Regions from separate parts of the Micromonospora sp. NPDC049662 genome, predicted to be linked through region 2. Evidence: riboswitches for the same ligand, from Rfam matches in the RefSeq annotation. Region 2 holds a riboswitch; each other region holds the start of a gene.
What was found. A riboswitch is a leader RNA that binds a small molecule or an ion and turns the genes downstream of it on or off. The one in region 2 is predicted to bind cyclic di-AMP.
Positions count from the first base shown of each region.

Region 1: linked by a shared signal. The riboswitch ahead of AB0J36_RS23525 (C39 family peptidase) and the one ahead of AB0J36_RS04675 (NlpC/P60 family protein) in region 2 are both predicted to bind cyclic di-AMP.
Region 3: linked by a shared signal. The riboswitch ahead of AB0J36_RS07395 (hypothetical protein) and the one ahead of AB0J36_RS04675 (NlpC/P60 family protein) in region 2 are both predicted to bind cyclic di-AMP.

Region 1 covers NZ_JBFAOC010000035.1:43,752-50,989, forward strand. The annotation lists gene AB0J36_RS23510 (bifunctional cytidylyltransferase/SDR family oxidoreductase) at 1-1, shown strand, start outside; gene AB0J36_RS23515 (CDP-glycerol glycerophosphotransferase family protein) at 47-1,717, shown strand; gene AB0J36_RS23520 (alpha/beta hydrolase) at 1,722-2,468, opposite strand; gene AB0J36_RS23525 (C39 family peptidase) at 2,602-3,450, opposite strand; cyclic di-AMP (ydaO/yuaA leader) riboswitch at 3,684-3,824, opposite strand; gene AB0J36_RS23530 (hypothetical protein) at 4,110-4,880, opposite strand; gene AB0J36_RS23535 (hypothetical protein) at 5,058-5,501, opposite strand; gene AB0J36_RS23540 (acyltransferase) at 5,685-6,887, opposite strand; gene AB0J36_RS23545 (glycosyltransferase) at 7,029-7,238, shown strand, end outside.
Region 2 covers NZ_JBFAOC010000004.1:66,133-71,795, reverse strand. The annotation lists gene AB0J36_RS04685 (NlpC/P60 family protein) at 1-850, shown strand, start outside; gene AB0J36_RS04680 (N-acetylmuramoyl-L-alanine amidase) at 909-2,864, opposite strand; cyclic di-AMP (ydaO/yuaA leader) riboswitch at 3,100-3,235, shown strand; gene AB0J36_RS04675 (NlpC/P60 family protein) at 3,248-4,288, shown strand; gene dcd (dCTP deaminase) at 4,360-4,938, opposite strand; gene AB0J36_RS04665 (pyridoxamine 5'-phosphate oxidase family protein) at 5,016-5,564, shown strand.
Region 3 covers NZ_JBFAOC010000006.1:195,517-202,754, reverse strand. The annotation lists gene AB0J36_RS07415 (carbonic anhydrase) at 1-48, opposite strand, end outside; partial or broken gene AB0J36_RS07410 (alpha/beta hydrolase) at 199-1,089, shown strand; gene AB0J36_RS07405 (AAA family ATPase) at 1,317-3,434, shown strand; gene AB0J36_RS07400 (cation diffusion facilitator family transporter) at 3,542-4,459, shown strand; cyclic di-AMP (ydaO/yuaA leader) riboswitch at 4,572-4,703, shown strand; gene AB0J36_RS07395 (hypothetical protein) at 4,757-5,785, shown strand; gene AB0J36_RS07390 (hypothetical protein) at 5,879-6,406, shown strand; gene AB0J36_RS07385 (SRPBCC family protein) at 6,426-6,878, opposite strand; gene AB0J36_RS07380 (hypothetical protein) at 6,975-7,130, shown strand; gene AB0J36_RS07375 (STAS domain-containing protein) at 7,148-7,238, opposite strand, start outside.

The DNA of each region.
Region 1 (7,238 bases), on a different contig from region 2:
ACGTCGACGGCACCCCCGCGACACCGAGGGCGGCGATCGGAGCGACATGCGTGGTGACCTGGTTCGCAAGGTGGCCGCCCGGTGCCTGAGCACCGGGCTCGCCGTGCTGGCCTTCGTCGTGCTGGCCCTCACCGGCAGCACCGGGTGGGGCCTCGCGCTGGCCGTCGCCGCGCTGGTGGCGGCGGCCGCTGAGCAGCGGATCCGACCGGGCGCCGACCTGGTGGCAGAGACCGCCCTGATCGCCGCGGCGGTCCTGGTCGGTTACTCCCGACGGCTTGACGACGGCTTCGACCCGGCGCTGGCCGCGACGGCGCTGGTCCTGCTGGGGCTGGTGCTGCTGGTGGGGCCGTTGCGTACCGCCGGCAACCTGGAGATCCGGGCGGCCAACCTGCCGGTACGCGCCTGGACCCCGCTGATCGCTGACCGACTCGGCGTCGCCCTGCTGGGGCTGCTCGCGGTGGTGGCCATCGCCGCCGCGTCGACCCTGCCGGCCGTCGTGGCGCTCGCCGCCAGCCTGCTGGTGGCCGCCGGCGCCGGGGCGGTCGCGCTGGACCTGGCCAAGCGACGGTTCCGCCCGGCCGCCGGCGGTGGGCAGGTCGCCCGCGCGCTACGCCGGCACGAGCCGGAGTTCCTGCTCTACTTCTCCGCACCCCCCGGCTCCGAGTACCAGGTCACCATGTGGCTGCCGTACCTCGAACGGATCGGCCGGCCCTTCCTGGTGCTGGTCCGTGAGCCGGAGTTCGTCGCGCCGATCGCCGCGGCCACCGACGCGCCGGTGGTCTACTGCCCCACGCTGCGCGCGATGGACGAGGCGCTGGTGCCGAGCCTGCGGGTGGCCTTCTACGTCAACCACGGGGCGAAGAACAGCCACTGCATCCGGTTCACCCAGCTCACCCACGTCCAACTGCACCACGGCGACAGCGACAAGGCGCCCAGCGCCAACCCGGTCTCGGGCATCTTCGACCGGATCTTCGTGGCCGGGCCGGCGGCGATCGACCGGTACGCCCGCGCCGGGGTGCAGATCCCGGCCGAGAAGTTCGTCGTGGTGGGCCGTCCCCAGGTCGAGTCGATCGAGGTGCGCCAGGAGCCGACGCGGGGCCTCGCGCACCCGACGGTGCTCTACACCCCGACCTGGACCGGGCACCACGCCGACGCCGACTACTGCTCGCTGCCGGTGGCCGAGGAGCTGCTGCGGCGGCTGCTGGGGCGCGGCGCGACGGTGATCCTGCGGGCGCATCCGTACACGACGCAGAACCCGGCGTCGGCACGCCAGTTGGGCCGGCTCACCGAACTGCTGGCCGTCGACCGCGCCCGCACCGGCCGGCAGCACGTGTTCGGCGCGGCCGCCCGGGAGCTGAGCCTGACCGAGTGCGTCAACCGCTCGGACGCGCTGGTCTCCGACGTCTCCGGGGTGATCTCCGACTACCTCTACTCCGGCAAGCCGTACGCCGTCACCGACATGGGTGACGAGGGCGACCGGTTCACCGAGCGCTTTCCACTGGCCGGCTCGGGCTACGTGCTGCGGCGCGACATGTCCAACGTGGACGCCGTGCTCACGGCCCTGCTGGACACCGACCCGCTGGCCGATGCCCGCTGGGTCACCCGCCGCCGCTACCTGGGCGACTTCCCGGCCGAGTCGTACGCCGAGGGTTTCCTGACCGCCGCCCGCCGCGAGCTGACCTCGGCCCGGGAACTACCCGCGCCCGCAGCCGCCTGACCGGTCAGCGGTACGGCTCCAGCAACGCCAGCACGGCCGCCGGATCCTCCAGGTGCGCGTTGTGCCCGAGACCGGACAGCGTGGCGACCGGTACGCCGTACTCCTTGAGCTGCGCGTCCGTGACCATCGGGTCGTGCTCCCCGCGGGCCAGCACCACCGGCACGTCGGTCGCCGCGAGCAGCGCCGCCAGGTCGGGCGCGCCGACGGCGAACGCGGCGTTGTCCATCGCGAGCCGCCACCGGCCGTCGACCTGACGCAGACCGGCGTCGACCATCGGGTGGTCCGGGAGGACCAGACCGGTGAGGCCGGCGACCCGCAGGTACCGGCGGGCGGCCTCGGTACGGCTGGTGAACCAGCCCACCGGGCGGGCGGCGAGGTCCGCGGCACGGGCCAGCTCGGCCGGCGCCCAGACGGCCTTGATGCCCAAGCCCACCACCGCGTCCACTGGCAGACCGGCGGCGCGGGCCGCCAGCGCCAGGCCGACCACGCCACCGAGCGAGTGCCCGAGCACCACGATGCGGTCGTCGGAGGCCAGGCCCTGCGCGACCCGCTGGGCGAAACCCTCGAAGGAGTACGACGACAGCGGCGCCGACCAACCGTGACCGGCGAGATCGGGCGCCAGCCACCGGCCGGGCCAGTGCTGCTCCAGAAGTGGCGCCCAGGGCAGCCACAGGTCACCCGTCGCCCCCATGCCGTGCAGCAGCAACAGGATCGGCTCCCGGCCAGCTTGACCACCCGATTCATCCACCACGGCCGCAGTCTCCCACGGTTCGCGGCCCGGTACGAGAGCCGTTCACCGGCGTCGCGCCCGACACGGGGACGCCGCGGGCGCCGGCCCCTCGTGGGAGACGGCGCCCGCGGCGTCGTGGGGTGTCGCGCGTTGGTCAGGCGGAGTAACCCCGGGTGGCGATCCAGTTCGCCAGGTCGATCGTGGTGATCCAGTAGGCCGGGTCGGCGGCGTTCGCCGAGTCGGCGATCCGCACCGTACGGCCGTTGTCCTTGTAGCCGACGACGGCGATGTAGTGCCCACCGCCGTAGGAGTGATAGCCGCCCTCGGTGTCGATGGCGTCGCCGACGACGTTCGCCACCACGCCCCGGCCATCGGTGATGGCCTTGACGACGTCGGCCTGAAGACGGTCCATCTGGGCCGGGCTGGGCGTGCCCGCGAACATGCGGGTGCGGTACGGGGAGCCCTTCACCTCGGCGTTGAGCACCCGGGTGGTGTCCTCGGCCGAGTTGGTGCCCATCTCGGTGGTGCCCAGTTCGGCGCCGAGCTCCTCCTGGGTGCGGTCGATCCCGCTGGCGCTGAGCGCGTTGCGGGTGGCCGCCGGGCCGCAGTTGTAGTAGGTGTTCTGCGCCTCGTAGTCGTAGTCGAGCACCTTCGTCGCGGGCGGCTTCGGCGGCGTCGGCTTCCGGGTGACGTCCGGGTTGCTCGTGGCCTTCGCGGCGGGGGACGCGGCGGTGGTGGCCGGGGCGGCGGTGCTCGGTGCGACGCTCGCCGACGGGGCCGCGGACCGGAGTTCGCCACGGGAGGCGACGGTGTCACTGCGCATCTCGGCGACCGTGGTCGGGGTACGCGAGCCGGCCGGGGCGTCGTCGGCGCCGGCGACCAGGGCGCCGGCGGTGGTGGCGATCGCGAGGGCCGCGGCGGAGGCGGCGACGATTTGGTACGGGCGCTCGGTCGCGAGGCGACGGAGCTGGCGCTTCAGGGTGTGCTTCACGAGGTCCTCCACGGTTCACAGGGAGAGCGGCACACCGGGGCTCGACCGGCATCCGGGCAGGCGTCAGCGCGCGGGCGGTGGCCCGCGGATGATGAGCCGCTCAGGGGAACGCCCGGCGCGGCCGGGCGGGAAGTGCGGTGACCCGGGGGGTCAGCTCACCGTCACGAGGCGGATGAGCGGGGACACCGCGTCGCCGTGGAGGCGGCGGAACAACAAGGGGGTCGAGGGGTGCTGCACGAGGATGGAACTCCTTCCGTCACCGCCTACCGGGTTAGCTGACGGATTCGGGCGGGAAGATCGCCCTACCGCGGGCCGTGGCTCGCGGATTCACCCCGGACTTACTGTGGGTCCCCGGTTCGTTGATCACGATTGAGCGGGTCGGCGCGGCGTCGCCTCCTGCGATCGGTAACCGCACCGGACGGGACGACAGTACTGGCCGGTACGCACTCTGCCAAGCCGTGCCCACCTGCGTAAACATCGATTGGCCCAGCAATTTCTGCGCGTTCTGCCGCTGACGTGACTCGATGGGACAACGGGTTCCGCCGGCACCTGTGGGCGACAACCGGACAGGTGGCCGACAACGCGGCCACAATCGCGGGCGCAATGGCCGCCGATGATGCCCGCCGCCCGATTTCCGCCGCCGGTGACCCGCCTCACATAACGGATCGGGCTCAACCGGCCCGGGCCGGACGCCAGCGTGCCACGAGGGCCGTACGCGACGGCCGCGTCGCGGTGCGCCGGGAGAACGCCGGGCTCGGCCGCGACCGGACCGCCGCCACGTACGCCTCCTCGGCGAGGACGCGCGCCGACTCGGCGGCCACCTCGGCGTCCCGCCAGGACGACCGCTCCCGCTCGGCGGCCGTCCGGTGCTCGGCCAGCCTCGCGTCACGGATCGCCCGGATGAGCAGCGTCTCCTGCTCGACCGGGTGCCGGCGGGGGTCCCAGCCGCGCCGGTGCCCGAACACGTCGCCGAGCTGAGCCATGGTCAACTCCCCCCGCCAGTGCGCCGCCATGGCGGCACGGTGCAGATAGCGCTCCCTCGCCGCGTACTCGGCGGGGGTGTGCGGGGTACGCGGTGTCGGCAACGCCCCGGCACCGGCGACCCGACGGGCGGCCGTGTCCGCCTCGTCGTACGCGGTCCAGGCCCGCTGCGCCTCGTCCTGAGCGACCAGCCAGTCAGCGCGCCGCCGTCGGGCGGTCCGCGCGGCCCGGGCGGCGGCCACGGCCACCTCCTCGGCGTACCGGCGCAGGTCGGCCATCTCGGCGACGGCCATCTCGCGGGCGGTGGGTGTCGGCGGCGTGGGGTCGGCCGCGGGCGAGTCCCGCTCCGGTCGGGCCACCAGGACGGCGAGGACCGTCAGCGCCAGCAGGAACAGGGCCGACCAGATGGCGGCGGCCTGGGGCACCTCGGTCAGGAACTGGTAGAAGACGACGGTTTCCATGATCGACACCTCGGCATGAGCACGTAAGCGATGGGATGCCGCACGGGCGGGTGCGGGCGGTGTGTCGTCAGGTGTGGTGACTGGCGTTCGGTCTGGCGGCGTCGCCGGTGATGGAGATCTCGGCGCGCCACACTCCGGCGCTCGCGGGACGGCGTGCCGCCCCGGTGACTGACCCCGCTAGGCCGGCGGGGCGCGGGGGGCCCGGCTGGCCGAGCCGGCGGCGCGGAGGGGCCGCTCCGAGCCCGTGCGCGCCGAGGTCACGCCCGCCAATGGGCGGGGCAACGCGTCCGAACCACCGTGCCGGGCGGGCTGCGGCTCGACCGACCGCGCGGAGGCGTCAGCGCCAAGCTCTGCGGCTCGTCCCTCGCCGACCCTGTCGGTGGCGGCCGAGCCGGTGGCGGCGCGGTCGGTGAGGACGGTGGAGAGGGCCGCGGTCGACGGTCCGAGCGGCTCCGCGAGGGCGAGCGACCCGATGATGGGCGGCGGGGCCGCGGCGGTCGATGCCGGTAGCAGCGCCGGGGCCGCGCCCAGGGCGAGCGACAGCACGGCGAGGCTGGTCAGCACCCGTGCCGCCCAGCGCGCCACCCACCACAGGGGACAGGTGAGCGCGACCGGGAGCACGTCCTCACGCTACCGTCGGGACCGCCCGGACGCATCGGCGACGGGCGTGTCGGCCAGCGCCGCGCCGACCCCGTCCGACCAGCGTGGACCAGGTGGCGTCAGCCGGCGCTGGTGGGTGCCACCGCGCCGGTCAAGATCGCGCTCGATCGTTGATGTAGTGGCCTCACTCGGCTGACGAGACCACTACAACCAGGATCGAGCGCGATCTTGCGCGTCTGGACGGGCGGGCACGGGCGGCACGCCGGCGTCACCGCTCCCGGCCGACGAGGTGGTGCGCTGATGGGGAACGAGCGGCGGGCGACCCGGGCGACGTGGCGCGAGCCGGCGCATCATCGGGGTCTCCACCCAGCGGTGCAGCAACCCGGCGAGGACCAGGTTCGCGAGCAGGAATCCGAGCACCACCGCCGGACCCCGCCAACCCCGGAAACCGGTCCCCCAGTCGCCGCTGAGCCGGAGCACGCTCGTCATCACCAGGACGTGCACCAGGTAGAAGGCGAACGAGACCTCGCCGAGCCAGACCAGCGGACGCGAGCGCCACGGCGAGCGCCGGCCGCGCACGTCGGCGTCGGCGGCCGCGGTGATCACCAACAGGTACGCGACGGCGAGCAGCGTGGTCCACAACTCGGCGCGGATCCACTGCGCGGCGGCCACCCAGGTGCCCACGAAGATCGCGGTGGCGGCGGTCAGGCCAGGCCCGCGCCACCGGCCCCGGAGCATCAGCTCGGCCGCCACCGCGCCCAACCAGAACTCCAGGGACCGCACCGGCGGGAAGATCTGGGTGAACCACCAGCGGCTTACCTCCGGCACCAGATGCTGGGCCGGCCAGAGCGCGAGGATCAGCAGCGGCAGCGCGACCACGAGCGCCCAGAGCACCGCGGGTCGCGCCCGGCGCAACAGGGGCAGCGCCAGCGGCAGACAGAGGTAGAAGAAGAACTCGCAGGACAGCGACCAGCTCACCGTGTTGACGCTGTAGAACCAGCCCAGCCGGGGGTCCCACGCCTGCAACAGCAGCAGGTTCTCCACGGCGACGGCCGGCAGGACGGGATCGGCGAACCACCCGGCGACCAGCAGCGCGGCGGCCCACAGCACCACGTGGTTCGGGTAGATCTTCGCGACCCGTCGACGCCAGAAGGTCAGCCGCGAGTCGCCCGGGCGGGCCGACCAGACCAACACGAAGCCGCTGAGAATGAAGAAGAACTGCACGCCGGACAGGCCGAGGGTGAAGAGGGCGTCGACGACGGCCTTGTACTCCGGCTCGGCGATGATCCGCATCGTCCCGGCGTGGAACCCGAAGACCAGCAGCGCGGCGATCCACCGCAGCCCGGTCAGCGACGGCAGCCGGGCGGGGGCGGCCGGCGCGGCCGGCGCGTCGGTGGTGCTCGTCATGCCGAGGCACCCTACCGGGTCACTCCCGGGTGAACCGGGCGGCCGTTGTTTACCTTCCGCTTCGCGGGTGTTCAGGGATTTCACCATCGGCGGCCACGTGTGGTTCCGGGGCTGGCCATCCACGTCGTCGAAGGTGGCGACGTGGTCAATGAGCCGACGCACGCGCCGCTGCTGAGCATCGTCGTGCCCGTCTACGGCGTCGAGGCTTACCTGTACCAGTGCCTCGAGTCGGTCCGGGCGGACATCCCGGCGGGCGAGTCGGAGGCGGTCGAGCTGATCGCCGTGGACGACGCCTCGCCGGACGGCTGCGGCGCGATGCTGCGGTCCTACGCCACCGGGCGCGACAACGTC
Region 2 (5,663 bases):
GATCGAGGCGCAGATCGACAAGAAGTGGGAGGAGTTGGAGCCCACGATCGAGAAGTACAACAAGGTGCGGGCGCAACTCGCCGTCAACCGCAAGAAGTCGTCCGAGCTTCAGAAGAAGATCGAGCCGCTGGCCCTGCAGAGCGAGCTGGCACTCAACCGGGTCGGCGACCTCGCTTCCCGTTACTACATGTCGGGCCCCTCGCAGGAGATCGGCGCGCTGCTGGTCAGCGCCAAGCCGGACACGCTCACCGAGCAGCTCACCCTCCTCGACCGGCTCGCCTCCCAGGAGCGCAAGCAGGTTGAGGGTGTGCTCGCCGTCCGGGCCAAGTACGACGGCGAGAAGCAGAAGCTGGACGCGCTGATCGCCACCCAGACCAAGCAGCAGAGCGAGCTGGCGGCCAAGAAGAAGCAGATCGACGCCGAGATCAAGAAGCTCGAAGCGTCGATGCCCAAGACCACGGTCAAGACCGCCGGCTGCCCGACCATCAACGGCGTGGTCTCTGTGGCGGCGCAGAAGGCGATCAAGACCGCCTGCCAGCAGGTCGGCGACCCGTACGTCTGGGGCGCCACCGGCCCGAACTCGTTCGACTGCTCGGGCCTGACCCAGTACGCCTACAAGTCGGCCGGGATCTACCTCACCCACCACACGGGTGATCAGTGGAACGAGGGCAAGGCCGTCTCGCGCGCCGACGCCCGTGCCGGTGACCTGGTCTTCTTCTACTCGGGCCTGAGTCATGTCGGGCTGTATCTGGGCAACAACCAGATGGTGCACGCGCCACGCGCCGGTAAACCGGTGCAGGTGTCCAGCATCAACACCATGCCGGTCGCCGGGTTCCGCCGACCTGGCTGATCCCCAGCACGCACGACGACGGCCCCCGGTCACCTCGACCGGGGGCCGTCGTGGTTCCTCAGCGGGGTGCGCCCACCGGGGACGGCAGCAACTGCACGTCGGCGAGGTCGACGTACATGACGCGGTGGCCGAACTGGATCTGCGCGTACCGGTTCTGGCCCCGGATCACCGTCCAGTCGCCGGGCGAGGAGCCGTCGAACGTGCTGGCCCGGTAGTACTCGCCGGGCAGCACCGCGCCGACGGCGTACCGCTGGCCGGCGGCGAGGGTGTACTGCAACGGTGAGATCGCCTGGTACGGCACGCCGGCCGGGTAGGCCGCCTGCTCCGGGTACGCCCGCCCGTAGACGGGGACCGTGGCCCGGCCGGGCTTCGGGGTGACCACCATGCCGACCGTCCAGGTGGCCGTCGGCGCGGACGCGGGGTTGTGGAACCACGCCCGCTGCCCGAGGTACCAGATGGCCGTCCAGTCGCCCTGTCGACCGGCCAGCGCGTACGTCTGGCCGGCGGACGCGCGGGCACCGTGGTCCGACACGTCCATCGTGTTCGGGGTGCCGTCGGGGCGCAGCGCGATGTCGTTGACCAGTGGCGCGTCCGGAGCCGGCGCGGTGCGTAGCACCACCGACGAGGAGCCGCGGGGCGCGCACGGCGTCCCGGGGGTGACGCATCCGGTGAACGCCGGCTGGTTTGTCGCGTAGTCGGGGTCGATCCGGACCAGCCCGGTGGCCGGGCTGCCGGTGTCCAGCCGTGGGGCGTGCAGCAGGTCGAAGTAGTGCGTCCAGTCCCAGTACGGCCCGGGGTCCCAGTGCATCCCGCGGACCGTCGCCGCCGTGGTGCCGGGCACGTTGTCGTGGCCGATGATGTGCTGGCGGTCCAGCGGGATGCCCAGCCGCAGCGCGAGGTGCCGCACCAGCTTCGCCGACGTGCGGTACATCGCCTCCGTGTACCAGGTGCCCTGCGCGGCGAAGCCCTCGTGTTCCAGCCCGATCGACTTGGCGTTGACGTACCAGTTGCCGGCGTGCCAGGCGACGTCCTTGGTGCGGACGTGCTGGGCGATGTGCCCGTCCACCGAGCGCAGCGAGTAGTGCCAGCTCACGTAGGTTGGGTCCTGGACGAGTTGCAGGGTGGTCGCCCAACTCGCCTCGGTGTCGTGGATGACGATGTACTCGATCTTCTGCCGGGCGGGCCGGTCGGACAGGTCGTGGTTGCCGTAGTCGCCGTCGCCGAACGCCGCGTAGGGTGCCGGGATCCACTCACAGGACACGGTGCTCGGGCACTCCAACCCGTCCGGGCGGGCGAGTCGCCGCAGCCCCAGTCGGTCCAGCCAGGACCGCTCGGGTCGTACCGCCCGGGCCGGCAGCGTGACCCGCTGGCCGTCGTCGGTCACCCGCGTCTCGCCCGCGCCGATCGTGGTGAAGACCTCGTCGGCGAAGGCCGCCGCGGCATCGGCGCTGTCCGCGCCGGCATAGCGGGCCACCGCGCCGTACCAGGTGCCCGGGTCGGTGCCGACTCCGACCGGGGCGCCGACCTCCCGTTGGTACGCGGCCAGCAGCGCCGCCCCACCCCGGAGGTTCGTCGTCGGGTCGGTGCGCAGCGCCTCGGCGGTGGCGCCGGTGAGCGCGGCGGCGGCGTCCACGGTCTGCAGCGCGGCGCTGGGCGGCGCGTTGCCGGGGGCGGGCGCCGGTGCGAGAGGACGACGGGACTCGTCGCCGCGCGGATCCTCTCCCGGGGCGTCGTGGTGACCGCCCCGGGGCAGGGCGGTCACGTGCCGGGCGTCGGTCAGGTGCATCGGGCCGTAGCCGCCGCTGGTGCTCGGCGTGCCGGCATTGCTGTCCCAGCGGGACTCCAGGTAGGAGACGCCGAGTAGTACGTCGATGGGTACGCCGTACTCGGTCGCCGCGGCGGCGTACTGCTGCTGGCGGTCGGCGGCGGGGGCCGCGGTGGCCGGGCCGGCGGACAGCGGCACGGCCGCCGTGGCGGTGACGAGCGCGACGGCGAGCAGGGTCGGACGTTTCATCGAACCCCCTACATGTGAACTGGTGTCGGTGCCGTCACCTTCGTCCTGCTCGGGAGCCCGCGTCAATACCTTTCCATGTTTCGAAACGTACGGAAGGAAATCTTCACGTCCGCTCGATGGCCCGCCGCAATCGGTACGGAGTGTCACGGCCGCACGGGTTGCGGATCGGTAACGGCCGTCTCTACTCTGGTCATTCGTCGGCCCGGTAGCAGGTCTGCCCACCCCGGGCGGTAACGGACCGACACCGCCGAGTCGCTCGCGAGCGAGCCGGGGACCCAGGTTCCTCGGGGTGAATCCGCAGTTCCTGCGGTAGGGCGCCCACTTCCCGCCCGAACCCGTCAGCTAACCCGGTAGGCGGTCAGGAAGAAGGAGTACGGAACCCGGTGGCCCTCCAAGCCCCGCGGCCGTCGTCCGGACGGTCGGCCTCGGCCGACCCGACGTCGATCGTGCCGCGTCCACGCTGGTCCCGCTTCACCACCGCCCTCGCCGCCCTGGTCGGCGTCGCCGTCGTCCTGACCGGTAGCGCCACGGTGGCCCACGCCGACCCGTCCGTCGCCGAGATCGAACGGCAGATCGACGACGACTGGAACAAGCTCGAACCGATCATCGAGCGGCACAACGCCACCCGAGCCGACCTGGCCCTCAAGCGCAAGCAGGCCGACACGCTCGCCGCCCGCATCGCGCCGCTGGAGCGCCAGGTCGACGCCGCGATGGACAAGGTCAGCGCGCTGGCCGTCCGCGCGTACATGGGTGAAAACCTGTCGACCGTCAACACGATGCTCGGCAGCCGGTCGCCCAGTGAGATGGTCGGTCAGCTCGAAATGCTCGACCGCTTCGCCCACAACCAGCAGGAGGACGTCCGCCAGGTCGCCGACCTGCGCAACGAGCTGGCCCGGCAGAAGGCGCCGCTGGACGAGATGGTGGTCCAGCTGACCCGCACCGAGGCCCAGTTGGCGGCGAAGAAGAAGCAGATCAACGAGGAGATCGACCGGCTACAGAAGCTGCGCCTCAAGGTGTACGGCAACGGCGGCGGCGGTTCGCTGCGTCCCGCGCCCTGCCCGGCCAGCTACCCGGGTGGCGGTGCCGGCATCGCGGTCAAGTTCGCCTGCGCCCAGATCGGCAAGCCGTACGTGTGGGGCGCCGAGGGTCCGAACTCGTACGACTGCTCCGGGCTGATGCTGGCCGCCTGGGCGAAGGCCGGTGTGTCGCTGCCGCACAACGCCGCCGCGCAGAGCCGGGTGACCAAGAACGTCAGCAAGGGCGACCTGCGCCCCGGTGACCTGGTCTTCTACTACAGCGACATCCACCACGTCGGCATGTACGTCGGCGACGGCTGGGTGGTGCACGCCTCCCAGGCCGGCGTGCCCGTCAAGATGAAGAAGGTCGACGACGGGCCCATCCACAGCTACGGCCGCCCCGGCTGAGATGTAAGGAAGGGCCCCCTTCTAACGCCTCAGGTATAGAAGGGGGCCCTTCCTTACATCGCAAGGGCGGATCAGCGCGTCGGCCAGGCACGCCAGTTCTGCCAGGAGCGACTGGGCGTCGGGCCTCGCTGACCCTGGTAACGCGAGCCGTAGACCACCGAGCCGTACGGGTGTTCGGCGGGCGACGAGAGTCGGAAGATGCAGAGCTGACCAATCTTCATGCCCGGCCAGAGGGTGATCGGCAGGTTCGCCACGTTGGACAGCTCCAGCGTGACGTGCCCGGAGAAGCCCGGGTCGATGAACCCGGCGGTTGAGTGGGTGAGCAGGCCGAGGCGGCCCAGCGAGCTCTTCCCCTCCAGTCGGCCGGCGAGCTGGTCGCCGAGCGAGATCACCTCCAGCGTCGAGGCGAGCACGAACTCTCCCGGGTGCAGCACGAACGGCTCGCCGTCGGGCACCTCGACCACCGAGGTCAGGTCGTCCTGCTGCATGGCCGGGTCGATGTGGGTGTAGAGATGGTTGTTGAAGACCCGGAACAGCCGGTCGAGTCGTACGTCGATGCTGGAGGGTTGGACCAGGGTGGGCTCGAACGGCTCCAGGCCCAGCGTGCCGGCCTTGATCTCGGAGACCAGGTCACGGTCGGAGAGCAGCATCGGACCACCATAGCGAGGTGGGCGGTGACCAGCGTGTCGAGGTCGCTCCTCGTACATTTGTTCGATAGAATGCTCGCATGGCTTCCTGGTCCGATTTCGCCGTCGACGAGCCCCGCCTCGCCGACGGCATCCGCGTTCTCCTGCAGCAGTACGGGCCGGGCTTCGGCTATCTGGCCACGGTCCGTGCCGACGGTGGGCCCCGGGTCCATCCGGTCTCCCCGGTCATCACCGACGAGGGTCTGTTCTGCTTCATCATCGACTCGCCGAAGCGCCGGGACCTCGAACGGGACGGCCGATACGCGCTGCATTCGTTCCCTCCGGAGGAGAGCGACGACGAGGCGTACGTGGCGGGTCACGCCTGGCCGGTCACCGATCCGGTCCGGGTGGCCCGGCTGGCGCAGAGCGCTCGGGCCGAGCCGCGGGCCGACTGGCGGCTGTTCGAGTTCACCGTCGACGTGGCGATGCTGACCCGTCGTGACCAGCACGGCCTGGGCATCGCCGTGGGGCGTCCGGCCGTCCAGGTCTGGCTCGATCCGCAGACCCCGCCCGCGGCGGCCGCGCCCGCGGCCGTACCGCAGACGCGCCCGACCCGCCGCAGCCGCGACGTCCAGTGCACGGCCGCCTGACCACGGCCCTGGGGGCAGATACGCCGGTGCCGGCTCCGTCGTGACGGAGCCGGCGACAGGAGTTCGCGTGTTGGGTGGGAGCGCGGGCAGCGTTACACG
Region 3 (7,238 bases), on a different contig from region 2:
CCCGGACCCGCCCGTCGGCGGAACCGGCGTCGCCCGCGCCGACTCCATGCCGTTCAGCTTGGCCCGCCGGCGCACGGCCAGGGGCGGGGTCGGGAATGTTCGCCCGACCGCGATTGGCGTGGCGTCCCGACGGGTAGCCGGTGTTACCGCCGGGTATCGGAGGTACGGGTGATGCCGGGGCGAGCCTGGGAGGTGGCGATGCCGGAGCGACTCGAAGTCGGTATGCCCGACGGCGTACGGCTGCACGTCGAGACCACCGGTCCCGTGCACGCCTCGGTGACGGCGGTCCTCCTGCACGGCTGGACGCTGGACGGGCGCAGCTGGCACCGGCAACTCGACGCGCTCACGTCGTCCTTCGGCGACTCGGTGCGGGTGGTCACCTATGACGCGCGGGGTCACGGCCGGTCGAGCTGCATGGCGCTGCCCACGGCCACCCTGGCCCAGCTCGGCGACGACCTGGCCGCCGTCCTCGACGCGGTCGCGCCGAGCGGTCGGGTGGTTCTGGTCGGGCACTCGATGGGCGGAATGACGATCATGGAGTACGCGCACCGCCACCGGGAGCACTTCGCCGCGCGTACGGCCGGACTGGTCTTCGTCTCGACCACCGCCGAGGGGCACACGCACACCGTGTACGGGCTCTCACCACGCATCGCCCGGCTGATCCGGCTCGCCGAGACGACCGGCGCCGGCGTGCTGGCCCGCTGCGGCTCGTGGCGAGCGCCCCGGGCGCTGCTCAACGCGCTGCAGCCGAGCATCCGGTGGATGCTCTTCGGCGACCGCTGCGATCCCTCCGACATCCGGTTGGTCACGTCGGCGGTGGCCCGCGCCTCGCTGCGCTCGATCGGCGGTTTCCGCGCCTCGATCGGCGCTCAGCGCCGGCTGGACACCCTCGCCGCCCTGGCGCACCTGCCGGCCGCCGCCCTGGTCGGTGACCGGGACCGGCTGACCCCGCCGCCGTGCGCCGAGTCGATCGCCGCCGTCCTGCCGGCCACCGAGCTGACCGTCTGCCCGGGCGCCGGCCACATGCTGATGATGGAGCGTCCGATTGAGGTGAACGCGGCCCTGACCGGTGTCCTGGGCCGGGTGCTCGCCGCACCCCCGCCGCACGGGCCCGGCCCCAGCGCCGCACCCTCGCCGCACGGGCCCGGCCCGAACGGCGCACCCCCGCCGCACGGGCCGGTCGTGAGCGCCGTCGCGGCGGGTCGCTGAGCACGTTCGCGCACCTCGGGCGCGGCGGGTCGGGTCGGGGGCCGTACCCTTCTGCGGTTGGCCCGCGCGGTTCGCGCCGCTTGCCGGCGACATCGAAGGAGCGTGCGTTGACCGACCAGACCGCCCTGGAGCAGGAGATCGCCGTCGAGCAACGGCACCTCGACCGGGTGTACGCCCGACTGGCCGAGCTACGGCAGTCGGCGGTGCGCGCCGAGCGGGACGGCTACCGGATGGCGCGGGTGGGCACGTTCGGCGCGCTCGTCGAACGCGACGCGATGGTCTTCCACGCGGCTCAGCGGCGGCACACCCTCGACGCCGAACACGAGGGCCTGGTCTTCGGCCGGCTGGACCTGCGCGACCGGCAGGTGCTGCACGTCGGGCGGCTCGGCATCCGTGACGAGGACGCCAGCACCCTCGTCGTCGACTGGCGGGCGCCGGCCGCGTCGGCGTTCTACCAGGCCACCCCCGCGCAGCCGCTGGGCGTGGTGCGTCGCCGCACCATCCAGTCCCAGCGGGAGCGGGTCACCCGCATAGAGGACGACCTGCTCGATCCGGAGGCGGCCCCGGAGGGGATGACGGTCGTCGGTGACGGCGCGCTGCTGGCCACCCTCTCCCGGGCCACCGGTCGCGGCATGCGCGACATCGTCGCGACGATTCAGCGGGAGCAGGACGAGGCGATCCGGTCGCCCGGCTCCGGGGTGACGATCGTCGCGGGCGGCCCGGGGACCGGCAAGACGGCGGTCGCCCTGCACCGGGCGGCCTTCCTGCTCTACTCCGACCGCAGCCGGTACGCCGGTGGCGGCATCCTGGTGGTCGGGCCGTCGACCGTCTTCGTCGAGTACATCGCCTCGGTGCTGCCGTCGCTCGGCGAGGACACCGCGACCCTGCACTCGCTGGGCACCCTGTTCCCGGGGATGACGGCCACCCGAACCGACCCGCCCGAGGTGGCGGCGGTGAAGGGCTCGCTGCGCATGCGCCGGGTGCTGGAACGGGCGGCCCGCGACGCGGTGCCGGGGGCTCCTGGCGAGCTGCGCCTGCTCTACCGGGGCGGGCTGCTGCGGTTGGACCGCCGCGAGCTGGACGCGATTCGGGACCGCGCGCTGCACCGGGGCGCCCGGCGCAACGAGGTTCGCCGCGCCGGCTTCGACGGTGTCTTCGCCGCGCTGTGGGCGCAGGCCCGGCGCGTGAACATCGGCCGGCTGCCCGAGCAGCGGGCCTTCGAGGACGAGATCGCGGAGCGGCCGGAGTTCCGGGAGTTCCTCAAGGCCTGGTGGCCGCGCCTGCACCCCCGGCACGTGCTGGGCTGGCTGGCTCGACCGGATCGGCTGCGCCGGTACGCCGGCGGGATCCTCTCCGGCGCGGAGATCCGGCTGCTCGGCACGGCGTACCAGAGCCTGGATTCCGAGGGCCTGACCATCGCGGACGTGGCGCTGCTCGACGAGCTGGACGCGCTGCTCGGCAAGCCGGTGAAACCGGCGCGGGCCCGGCGCGACCCGTTCCAGCTCGCGGGCGGCGTTCGTGAGCTGAGCACCGCGGCCGACCGGCAGCGGGCCGCCCGCGCGGCGGCCCGGGAGCGGCCGGAGGACTACCGGGAGTACGCGCACGTGGTCGTCGACGAGGCGCAGGACGTCTCGCCGATGCAGTGGCGGATGATCGGTCGGCGTGGGCGGTTGGCCTCGTGGACGGTGGTGGGCGACCCGGCGCAGACCGCCTGGACCGGTGACCCCGAGGAGCTGACCCGCTCCCGCGACCAGGCGCTGGGCCGGCGCAAACGGCACGAGTTCACGCTCACCACCAACTACCGCAACTCGGCGGAGATCTTCGCGGTGGCGGCGGCGGAGATCCGCCGGCTCTATCCGGACCTGCCCCTGCCGAGGGCCGTCCGCTCCACCGGCGTCGACCCGGTCGAGCTGGTGGTGCCGCCCGCCGGGCTCCAGGCCGCGGCCGTACAGGCGGCCACCGGCCTGCTGGGCGAGGTCGACGGCACGGTCGGGGTGATCACGCCGGTCACCCGCCGCGACGAGGTCGCCGGCTGGCTCGACGCGCTCGGCGCGACGCGCCTGCAGGTGGTGACCAGCCTGGAGGCCAAGGGCATGGAGTACGACGGAGTCGTGCTGGTCGCCCCCAGCGAGATCCGGGCCGATCCGGGCTCGGGTGTACGCACGCTCTACGTGGCGCTCTCCCGGGCAACCCAGCGGCTCACCACCGTCGACCCGACCGGCTGACCGTCGGGTTGGCGCGCCCAGGGGCCGGCCCTCGCCCTACACTTGCACACATAGCGATGTGAGCATACATTTGACCGGGTCCCGGGCGACGTCGGAGGGTGGGTCTCGTGGGAGCAGGACATGACCACCACCACGGGTCGGTCGCCAACGCCGCCCACCAGCATCGCGGACGGCTCTGGGCGGCCTTCGGACTGCTCGCTGCCCTGATGGTGGTCGAGGCGGTGACCGCCTTCCACACCGGCTCGCTGGCGCTGCTCTCCGACGCCGGGCACATGTTCACCGACGTACTCGGCATCGGGATGGCGCTCGCCGCGATCACCGCCACGCGGCGGGCCACCGGCGACCCGCAACGCACCTTCGGGCTCTACCGCCTCGAAGTTCTCGCCGCGCTGGCCAACGCCGTCCTGCTCTCCGGCGTGGCGGTCTACGTGGTGATCGAGGCGATCGGCCGGTTCGGCGACCCGCACCGGGTGCTCAGCGGTCCGATGCTCACGGTGGCCATCCTCGGCCTGCTCGCGAACGTGGTCGCCTTCGGGCTGCTGCGCGCCGGCGCCCGGGAGAGCATCAACCTCCAGGGCGCCTACCTGGAGGTGCTGGGCGACCTGCTCGGCTCGCTCGGCGTGATCGGCGCTGCGCTGCTCATCGCCGTCACCGACTGGTGGTGGGCCGATCCGCTGGTCGCGGTCGCGATCGGCGTGTTCATCCTGCCGCGCACCTGGCGGCTGGGGCGGGCCGCCGTACGCATCCTCGTGCAGGCCGCCCCGGAACACCTCCAGGTCACCGCCGTGCACGACCGTCTGGCCGCGGTGCCCGGCGTGGTCGAGGTGCACGACCTGCACGTCTGGACGCTCACCTCGGGCATGGAGGTGGCCTCCGCGCACCTGACCATGGCGCCCGGCGCGGAGGTCGGCGCGGTGCTCACTGCGGCGCGTACCGCCCTGCGGGACGACTTCCGCATCGAGCACGCCACGCTGCAGACCGAACCCGGTGCCGCCCCGGGCGCCTGCGGTTCCGTCGAGTGGTGACCGTCATCCTTCGCGATGGTGCCGGCACCTTCCGTCACATCGGCTGCACAGACCCCACCAGCACCGGTAGGCTCTGTCCCGGCCACCACCCGGCGGCGCCTCCCGGCGCCGGTGGCGGCCGTCGCCTAATCGCCCGACAGGGCGAACCGGGGAACCATGTTCCTGGGGTGCATCCGCGTCAGCGGTAGGGATCTTCCGTCCCGAACCCGTCAGCTAACCCGGTCGGCGGCTGACGGAAGGACATGCGTAGTGGCACCAGCACGACCACCCGCCGCCCGGCTTGCGGCACTGATCGTCATGATGGTCACCCTCGGCGTCGCGCTTCCGGTCGGCGCCGCCACCGCCGCTCCCCCCGCCGGCCTGCGGGCCGCCGCCGCGCCCGACGGCGACGAGGAGGGCGGCACCCCGGCGCTACGGGCCCAGCTCGAGGCGGCCAGCAAGGGCTACCTGGACGCGAAGCGCGCGCTGGACACCTCCATCCAGCGGCAACAGCAGCTCGCGGTCAAGCTGAAGGACACCGAGGCCGAGATGACCGTACGCAACGGCAAGGTCGGCGAGATCGCCGGCGTCGCGTACCGCACCGGCCGACTCAGCACCGTCTCGGCCCTGCTCAACAGCAACACCCCCGAGGGCTTCATGGACCGGGCCGCCGCCCTCGACGTGGTGGCCGCCAACGAGGACCGGGTGCTGCGCGACCTGCACGCCACCCGGGACGAGGCGAACCGCACCCGCGTCGCCCTCGACGGCGAGATCCGGGAGCAGCGTAAGCAGGTCGAGGTGATGGCCAAGCGCAAGGAGCAGGCCGAGCGGGCCCTGACCGTCGCCAACGACAAGGCACGCGCCAGCGCCGCCGCCGACACCGAAGCCGGCTCCAACCGTGGCACCTCCACCGCCAACGCCCAGCCCGCACCGCGCAACTCCGACGGCTCCTGGCCATCCGAGTCGTGCAGCATCAACGACCCCACCCCGGCCAGCGGCTGCATCACCCCCCGTACCCTGCACGCGCTCAACCAGGCCAAGGCCGCCGGCTTCACCCGGTACGTCTCCTGTCACCGCAACGGCGGCTCGGGCGAGCACCCCAAGGGCCGGGCCTGCGACTTCGCCGCGCAGAAGGGTGGCTTCGGCGGGATCGCCACCGGCGGCGACAAGACGTACGGCAACAACCTGGCCGCGTACTTCATCCGCAACGCCGACCGGCTCGCGGTGCTCTACGTGATCTGGTTCAAGCAGATCTGGCTACCCAGCAGCGGCTGGAAGTCGTACAGCGGGGGGAACGGCGACCCCTCCAGCGACCACACCAACCACGTGCACCTGTCGGTGTACTGACCACCGACGCCGTCCGGGGTACGTCAGCGGGCGTACCCCGGACGTCGTCGCTGGTCGGACGACCACGCGGGGTCGGGCCGGGAGCATTCGGGTATGCCGCGAATCGCGCCCCGCACGCGCAAGGCCCTGCTCACCCTGCACCTGGTCACCTCCCTCGGCTGGCTCGGGGCCGACCTGGTGCTACTCACCCTCGGCATCGCGGCACAGCGCGGCGCCGACCCGGCCGTGGTCTACCCGGTCGCCGGGCTCGTCGGCACCGTGCTCTTCGCGCCGCTGAGCGTGCTCGTGTGGCTCGTCGGTGTCGCCAGCGCGCTGCTCACCCCCTGGGGCCTGCTGCGCTACCGCTGGGTGGTGATCAAGCTCGTGATCACCACAGTGATGGTCGGGCTGGTGCTGTTCCTGCTCACCCCGAACCTGCGGCACGCCGCCGCGCTGGGCGCCGCGCTACCGGCGCGGGACCGCGCCGACCTGGTGATCGCGCCCGCGGTGTCGACCAGCCTCATGATCATCGCGACGGTCCTGTCGACGTACAAGCCCTGGGGACGCCGACCCGCCGGCGGCACGACGCGGGATCGCCCTGCGCGCCCCGTGGCGCCACGTCACGCACCAATAAGGAAGTAGTGGGCGCGGGACCGAGGGCTCACGGCGCGGGGTCGTCGAGGGCCGCGCCGAGGCGCGCGGCCAGGGCGAGGTGGGCGGCGCGGGCCTGACCGAAGGCGTACCGGAACAGGGGTGTCGGCGCGCGCAGGGTGATGTCGACGTCGATGCGGACCAGACCGTCCGGCTCGGCGCGCAGCCGGGTGTGGTTGCGAACCGTGGTGGCGGGCCACTGGCGGGCCACGGTGACGATCTCGTCGGGCTCGCTGACCAGCACGTCCGCGTGGTACGTGGTGCGAAAGCGCAGCGGGCCGGCGACCAGCCTGTCGTTGATCGTGTAGCTGGCGCGGGCCCCCGGGCGGGGCGGCACCTCGCGCACCCGCACGATCAGGGGATGCAGTTCACCCTGACGGGTCAGGTCGCTCAACAGCGCCGCCGCCTCGGCGACTGAGCAGCGGGCCTGGACGGTGTAGCTGAAGGTATCGCTGCCGAACACACCGTCTCCCGACGTCGCTGGTCGCACGATCGTCCCGTACGCCGCCCTGGGCTGGCAACGGCCGGACGGACTGGTGCTGTCCCTCGGGTCGACGTGGTGCTCTGCGCCGCCTCGTTGCAGGAGCCCGGGCAGGCCGCGCAGCCCGGCACCGACGTGGCGTTGCTGGCCGCCGGCTACGCGTCGGTCACGGCGATCCGGGCAGTCACCGAGGTGACCGACGTGGACCTGACCGGTCCGGACGCGCAGGCCTGACGGTGGCCACCCGCGCCTCAGGCGCCGGGAAGCACCTCGGGGGTGGCGGCCCCGGCGAAGTAGGGCTCCGGTGCACCGAAGAGACCGAGCAGGCCGGTCACCCAGAGC